Regions from separate parts of the Paenibacillus sp. T2-29 genome, predicted to be linked through region 2. Evidence: riboswitches for the same ligand, from Rfam matches in the RefSeq annotation. Region 2 holds a riboswitch; the other holds the start of a gene.
The links. Region 2 has a riboswitch for S-adenosylmethionine ahead of metA (homoserine O-acetyltransferase MetA). Riboswitches for the same ligand answer to the same signal wherever they lie in the genome.
Positions count from the first base shown of each region.

Region 1: another riboswitch for S-adenosylmethionine. It lies ahead of ACU1JV_RS17620 (methionine ABC transporter ATP-binding protein); the one in region 2 lies ahead of metA (homoserine O-acetyltransferase MetA).

Region 1 covers NZ_JBREVE010000006.1:98,332-102,269, forward strand. The annotation lists gene ACU1JV_RS17610 (UbiD family decarboxylase) at 1-467, shown strand, start outside; gene ACU1JV_RS17615 (Cthe_2314 family HEPN domain-containing protein) at 524-1,243, shown strand; SAM riboswitch class I at 1,373-1,511, shown strand; gene ACU1JV_RS17620 (methionine ABC transporter ATP-binding protein) at 1,649-2,671, shown strand; gene ACU1JV_RS17625 (methionine ABC transporter permease) at 2,668-3,336, shown strand; gene ACU1JV_RS17630 (MetQ/NlpA family ABC transporter substrate-binding protein) at 3,411-3,938, shown strand, end outside.
Region 2 covers NZ_JBREVE010000002.1:109,036-112,973, reverse strand. The annotation lists gene corA (magnesium/cobalt transporter CorA) at 28-963, opposite strand; SAM riboswitch class I at 1,513-1,639, shown strand; gene metA (homoserine O-acetyltransferase MetA) at 1,757-2,674, shown strand; gene ACU1JV_RS06185 (PLP-dependent transferase) at 2,799-3,938, shown strand, end outside.

The DNA.
Region 1 (3,938 bases), on a different contig from region 2:
GTAAGCTGAATCATGGCAGTAAGGCGATTCTGATGGGAGTAGGCGAGCCTGTGCGTGAATTGCCTCGCGTTTATGAAGGGGGCGATCTGCCGGGAATTCGTGACATCGAACCCTATTGTGGAGGATGCCTCGTTGTATCCGGCTCGTCCTTTGAGCAGGAGCCTGAACTCGCTGCGCGTGTATTGGAGCGATTAGCTGCGGGTGAGCAAGAGTGGCCACTTGTCTTTATCGTGGACGATGCCAAAGAAGTTGTTCGCTCCCAAGCTTCGTTCCTGTGGACGGTATTCACACGCTTTAACCCGGCTACAGATATGTACGCTAATAGCGAAGTGCGTTTGCATCACCTGAACTATAAGCTGCCGATTGTGGTGGATGCACGTATGAAGCCGGGCTACCCTGATGAGGTACTGCCACGTGAAGATATTGTTAAGCTTGTAGATCAACGATGGACGAGTTATTTCGCTTGACGCCTATTAAAGCATCTTAACAGCCGGATTTTACAGATATGAAGGAGGCGTGAAGCATGATACGCAAGCTGTTGGGCGAGCCCCCGCGTGTAAATAATGGTTTCCTGCTGGATGCCATGAATAGCATGTCAGACATGTTACATTTGCTGGAACGACAAATCCAGGCCAGTGGTGATCCGACTCATGACTTTCGGAAGGCGGATATTTTGACGCGTGGTCTAATGTCGTCATTGGATGAACTGGAGCAGAGCCATCATGCTGCCGCCTTTTTTCGTATGAAAGTAAAAGCCGGATACGCTGAAGATATGAGCAAGGATGAAAAATCCGATTATGCCTTGTACGTATTCTTTTATAAGGATGGGTTTGTGCGGGTATTCTCTATTTTGGATAAGTTGGGTAACTGGATGAATGACCTGTATGATTTAAAAACAGGGCAGTATAAGGCGCATTATTCGTATTTTACTGTGTTGCGACAGCTGAAGTATCTCAAAATGCATCCTATATTGACTGATAATTTAATTGATATCAAGGACACATACAACGATGCGATCAATCGCCTGCGTAAGCGGCGAAATACGGAGATACACTATATGAACACGGAAATGCAGGATGATCTCTGGCAACGTCACCGTGCTTTATATGGCAAAATCCAACTGGAGGACCTCGATCACCATCTGGAAGATTTGCAGCAGGGCTTGGAAATGGTATGCCGGTCGCTATCAAACGCATTTTCTTATACTGCGAAACAATGGGAGAACCGGGCAGTGCGCCCATAATTATGACAGAAAATATCCTTTGACAAAGCAATGTAAACTATCTATACTGAAATCTAGTTTCAGAAAAATGCTTGAATTATTTTTTTATATAAACTAAACGGACAGCTAAAGCTGGAGTTTAACATATTTTTCTTATCCAGAGAGGTGGAGGGACTGGCCCGATGAAGCCCGGCAACCCGTTCTTTCCCGGTGTAATGCACCGGGAGGGAACATATGGTGCTAATTCCTACAAAACCGCTAGAGTTATAGCGATTTTGGCAGATGAGAAAAGGTTCGCAAGGTGGGGCCCTTTTCATTCTGTGAAAGGGGCTCTTTTTTGTATAAATAAATAGCCGATTTTATACAATCCTGAGAGATGACAACTGGTTAAAAGGGTAAGGAAGAAGTGAAGGGGGTCGCAGCACGTTGATAGAGCTTAAGCAATTAACCAAGCATTATGGTAAAGGCAACCGACGCGTTAATGCGTTGTCCGGGTTGAATCTTTCTATAAAGCGTGGAGAAATATTCGGGGTGATTGGTCATTCCGGAGCGGGCAAAAGTACGTTGATCCGCTGTATTAATTTATTGGAGCGCCCTACTTCAGGCGAAGTATGGGTAGATGGGGTTAACCTTGTGACTGTGAGTCAATCCCAGTTACAGAAGCAACGCCGAAAAATCGGAATGATTTTTCAACATTTTAATTTGTTGTCTTCGGCGACAGTGTATGACAACATTGCATTTCCATTGCGTCTGGTAAGTACCCCTAAGCAGGAGATGGACAAGAAAGTTCGTGAGCTGCTGGAACTAGTGGGGCTCAAAGAACACAGTGGAAAATATCCGTCACAGCTCTCAGGTGGACAGAAGCAGCGGGTAGGAATTGCACGGGCACTGGCTAGTGATCCGCATGTGTTGCTGTGTGACGAAGCGACGTCTGCGCTTGATCCGCAGACGACAGGGTCTATCCTGAAATTGCTGTTGGATATTAATCAACGTTTTAATTTGACCATCGTATTGATTACTCATGAGATGCATGTCATTCAAAGCATTTGTGATCGAGTTGGCGTCATTCATCAGGGCGATATCGTGGAGCAAGGTCCGGTGGCGGAAGTATTTTTGAAGCCACAGCATCAGGTAACTAAGGACTTTATCCAGCGGGAGGCGGAACATCCCGAGGAGTTACAAGCAGCGATTGCAGCTGCAGGTAGCGGGGAATCGACACAGGTAGTACGTATCTCCTTCTTAGGCAGCAAAACTTATGATGCGATTCTGTCGCGTACGGCTCGAAGTACGGGTGTTGATTTTGCAATCTTGCAGGGAACCATCTCTACAATTAAAAATGTACCGTATGGACAGCTGATCGTTCGTTTTGAAGGAAACCATTCAGATATAGAGCATACGCTGCGCGAAGTGTCTGGGCAAGGACTTGATGTGGAGGTGATCGGACAATGAGCGAACTTGATTTTTCGCAAGTGAGTTGGGAAGAGCTAGGGAATTCTACGCTGGAAACCCTTCAGATGCTCGGGGCATCTGCATTGTTCACCCTCGTTATTGGATTGCCGCTCGGTATATTGTTGTTTCTGGCGAGCCGCTCCTCGTTGACTTTGATGAAGGTGATATACATTGTATTATCCTTCATCGTGAACATTTTGCGTTCCGTACCATTTATCATTTTGATCGTTGCACTTATTCCTTTTACACGATCGTTGGTAGGTACCTCGACCGGGGTGCTGGGAACCATTCCGCCATTGGTTATCGGGGCTGCTCCTTTCTTCGCACGTCTTGTCGAAACGTCACTACGTGAAGTGGACAAGGGTGTCATTGAAGCTGCACAAGCGATGGGGGCTTCGACAGGACAAATTATCCGGCGTGTGCTGTTACGTGAGGCACTGCCGGGCCTGCTCGCCGCATTAACCATTACCGTCGTTACACTCGTATCCTACACGGCAATGTCCGGTATGATCGGGGGCGGTGGACTGGGTACGCTGGCAATCAACTACGGCTATTATCGTTATGAAACGGCTGTAATGATCGTTGCGGTCGTGCTGATGATCGTATTGGTACAACTGCTGCAAATGGCAGGAGATCGCCTTGTGCGGCATTATACTCGAAAATAGGGAAAACATATAGATATCCTTATTGATCAGGACGTCTGATCCTGAATATTACAAATTATTGGAGGGGTAACAACATGAAGAAATGGGTATTGGCTGTATTGAGCTTGACATTAATTGCGGTACTGGCTGCTTGCGGTACAAAGAGCACTACATCGGATACAAACAATGCGGCCGAAAATACAGGCGGGTCACCACGTGAAGTCGAACTGAAAGTTGGAGCTTCTCCTGTGCCACATGCGGAAATTTTGGAAGCGATCAAGCCTCAGTTGGAAAAAGAAGGAGTTCGCCTTCAAGTCGTTCAGTTTAACGACTATGTACAGCCGAACGTGCAATTGTTTGACAAGCAACTGGATGCTAACTTTTATCAACATGTACCTTACCTGAATGTGATGAATAAAGAGCGTAAAATGGATCTGGTATCTATTGGCGCTGTTCATCTGGAGCCATTCGGTATCTACTCTCAAAAATATAAAAAGCTTGATGAACTTCCAGACGGTGCGACAGTAGCGATTCCGAACGATGCGACCAATGGAGGCCGTGCATTGTTGCTGTTGGAGAAACAAGGTCTGATCAAGCTGAAGGACGCAAGCAACATTGAAGCT
Region 2 (3,938 bases):
TGGTAGTTTTGGTTTACTCTCTTCTTTTCAAACCCAGTCCTTCTTGCGGAAAATACAGAACATACTGACACCTAGTGCCACCATAATCCCAATGACGACAAAATAACCATAACGTGTATGAAGCTCAGGCATATTATCAAAGTTCATCCCATATATTCCGGTAATGACCGTCAACGGCATAAATACGGTTGTAATGGCGGTAAACACACGCATGATTTCATTAGCACGGTTGGCGATACTTGACTGATAAGCTTCTCTAAGGTTCCCCATTAAGTCGCGATAAGTTTCGAAAGTCTCCGAAATTTTCACAGCATTTTCATAAATGTCGCTAAAATATTTTTGTAGTTGATCGTCGATAAGTCGCAAATCCCGTTTGTTCAGGGTATTGATGACTTCCTTTTGCGGACCGAGCACTTTTTTTAGCCATAGAATCTCACTGCGCAAGCCGATGATTTCGTTCAAGTGCGACTTTTTCGTATGCATTAGAATGTCTTCTTCCAGCTTTTCAATACGAACCTCAATCCGGTCACCAACCAGAAAATAGTTGTCAACGATCAAGTCGACCAACAGATACATAAAACGGTCAGGCTGGCTGACTTCCTGCTCCCACAGCATAGGCTTGAGAGTACGAAGCTCATTGATTTTCTGCTTGGTCACCGTAATGATAAAATGGCGGCCGAGAAAAATGTTCAAAGCACGCAAAAATATTTCTTCATCATCAAAACGAATACTATTTACAACGATAAAATAATGGCTTTCATAAATTTCAATCTTTGGACGCTGTTCTTCTTCACTTAAACAGTCCTCTACTGCAAGATCATGCATAGAAAATAAGGGCTGGAGCACTGTCAAATCCTCGACATCGGCATCAATCCAATAAAAGCCTTCTGCCGGTGCAGTGAGCGCCATTTCAATTTCTTCGACAGGGGTAAAAACCCCGTTGTTAACCAAACGGATTTTCATATATGTCACTCCTTATGCTCCGTCGTAACGGAAATACGTTTACCTTAAGCATAAGGAATGGACTCAGTTAGCCAGTTAGCCGGTTCGGGTAAGCGTGCATACCATCAAAAGCAGAAGGCTTTTGGAGCGTGCAGAGCCTGGCGTCCCGTCTTTCGGCAAGCTGAAGTCATTCCTATGCTGTTGTTCAGGGATCGCCGCCTATTCGGACTCGGGTCGCCTTCCATTCCGGATTCACCTCACAAATGTTCTTTTTTAGATTGCCACAGTATCGCAGAAAACACTCTAATCTACACTGCTGCACCATATTTTTGCCTATTAGCACTTGTATAGTATAACGCTCGGCCTACGGCCTTTCAAGCGCAAAATCATGGGCAAAATCAACAGCAGTCATATGAGCTTCTACGACAGCGAGGATATGATTTAACCTATGGAAAAGGTAGACAAAATGTGAATGCAGGGCACAAATTTATAAGTCCATCTTGACGAAGCCCAGCCGATGCATTAAAGTGAACAACAAGAACTTTGTGAACCCAAAATGAATATAGCGAAATCTTATCAAGAGCAGGTGGAGGGACTAGCCCGATGATACCCGGCAACCGGCGATTTTTATCGCACGGTGCTAATTCTTGCAGGACTCGCGCTTTGTACAAAAAAGCGTAGCCCTGACAGATGAGAGAGGCGCATATGGATACAAATATGACCTTTCTCTAACTGAGAAAGGTCTTTTTATTATATGCCCGGCATCTCTACCAGACGATTTTCGCACAACTTACCGATCAAGGAGTGAGTTTACATGCCGATTAAAATCCCAGACACGCTGCCTGCCAAGGAAGTGCTGGAGGGCGAAAATATTTTCGTAATGGATGAAAGCTTGGCTTATCATCAGGATATTCGTCCGTTGCGTATCGCCATTTTGAATTTAATGCCTACCAAGGAAACGACGGAAACCCAACTGTTGCGCTTAGTCGGTAATACGCCGCTACAAGTAGATGTCACGTTGGTGCATATGAAGTCTCATATATCCAAAAATACATCGCAAGAATATTTGAACATGTTCTATAAAACGTTTGATGAGATCAAGAACAGTCGTTTTGACGGCATGGTCATTACAGGAGCTCCGGTTGAACAGCTTGAGTTTGAGGATGTGAACTACTGGGAAGAGATCCGGCAGATCTTTGAATGGACGAAAACGAATGTAACTTCGACCATGCATATCTGTTGGGCCTCACAGGCAGGCTTATACCATCATTTCGATGTCCCTAAATACGGGCTCGACACCAAATGCTTTGGCGTATTTCCACACACCGTAATTAAACCTAAAGTAAAATTGCTACGCGGCTTTGATGAACTGTTTTATGCTCCTCACTCCAGACATACAGAAGTTCGGCGGGAAGATATTGATCATATTGCCGAATTAGAAGTCTTATCCGAATCCGAGGAAGCTGGAGTATACCTAGTAGCCACACTTGACGGTAAACAAATTTTTGTAACAGGGCATTCTGAATATGACCCGCTTTCACTGAAATGGGAATACGACCGCGATGTGGCCAAAGGACTGGATATTGACGTCCCCAAAAATTATTTTCCTAACGATGATCCTGAACGCATACCACCCTCTATCTGGCGAGCTCATGCCAATTTATTATTTTCAAATTGGCTTAACTATTATGTATACCAAGAAACACCTTATGATATCGGACCTCAGATTTAAAAAGGGGCTTGTCGTTTACCCTTATACAGTAACGCCTTGCAGTAGCGCAGCAGTATAGTCTAGGACATCCATTTTTGCAGCATATGTTATAGCACCTACTATGGAAGTGAACAGGAGGATTCATATGAGTGAGAAACAATGGAAAATCGAAAGCAGATTGGCACAAATTGGTTCAATTGAGGAGCCAGTAACTGGGGCTGTTAATTACCCGATTTACCAATCTACGGCGTTCCGCCATCCCCGTCTGGGCCAAAGCACTGGGTTTGATTACATTCGGACGATTAATCCCACGCGAAAGGTACTGGAAGAGGCTGCTGCTGCACTTGAATCTGGTGATGCAGGCTTTGCTTGCAGCTCAGGTATGGCAGCGCTGCAAACTGTATTTGCATTGTTTGGACAGGGAGACCACCTCATTGTATCGCTGGATCTTTATGGCGGGACCTATCGTTTGCTAGAGCGTATTTTATCCAAATTTGGTGTGACCGCAAGCTATGTGGATACAAACGATCTTGTAGCACTCCAACAGTCATGTCGACCGAATACCAAAGCTGTATTCATAGAAACGCCTACAAACCCGTTAATGATGATAACTGATATTCAAGCGGTGGCTTCATGGGCATCACAACATGAGTTGCTTACTATTGTAGATAATACGCTGCTAACACCATATTTCCAGCGGCCATTGGAACTGGGTGCGGATATTGTGGTACATAGCGCAACCAAATATTTGGGCGGGCACAACGATGTGCTGGCAGGGTTGATTGTAACCAAAGGAAAAGAGCTGTCAGCTGAAATTTCCTTCCTGCACAATTCCATAGGAGCCGTGCTTTCCCCGAGCGACTGTTATCAGTTGATGAAGGGGATGAAGACGTTAGCGCTGCGCATGGATCGACATGAGCATAATGCAACGGTGTTGTCTAATTATTTACTGACGCATCCGGCAGTGGCGGAAGTATTTTACCCGGCGCTTGAAGGTCATCCGGGTCGTGAGATACAAAATAAACAATCCAGCGGAAACACAGGGATTTTCTCCTTTAAAGTAAAGGATGCTCGTTATGTGGAGCCTTTGCTTCGTCATATTAAGCTTATTGCGTTTGCCGAAAGTCTGGGCGGTGTGGAATCGCTAATGACTTATCCTGCTGTGCAGACACATGCGGACATACCGGCAGAAATTCGGGATGCAGTCGGGGTAGATGACAGGTTGCTTCGTTTCTCCGTAGGTATCGAGCATACAGATGACCTGATTGAAGATTTGCGTTCGGCA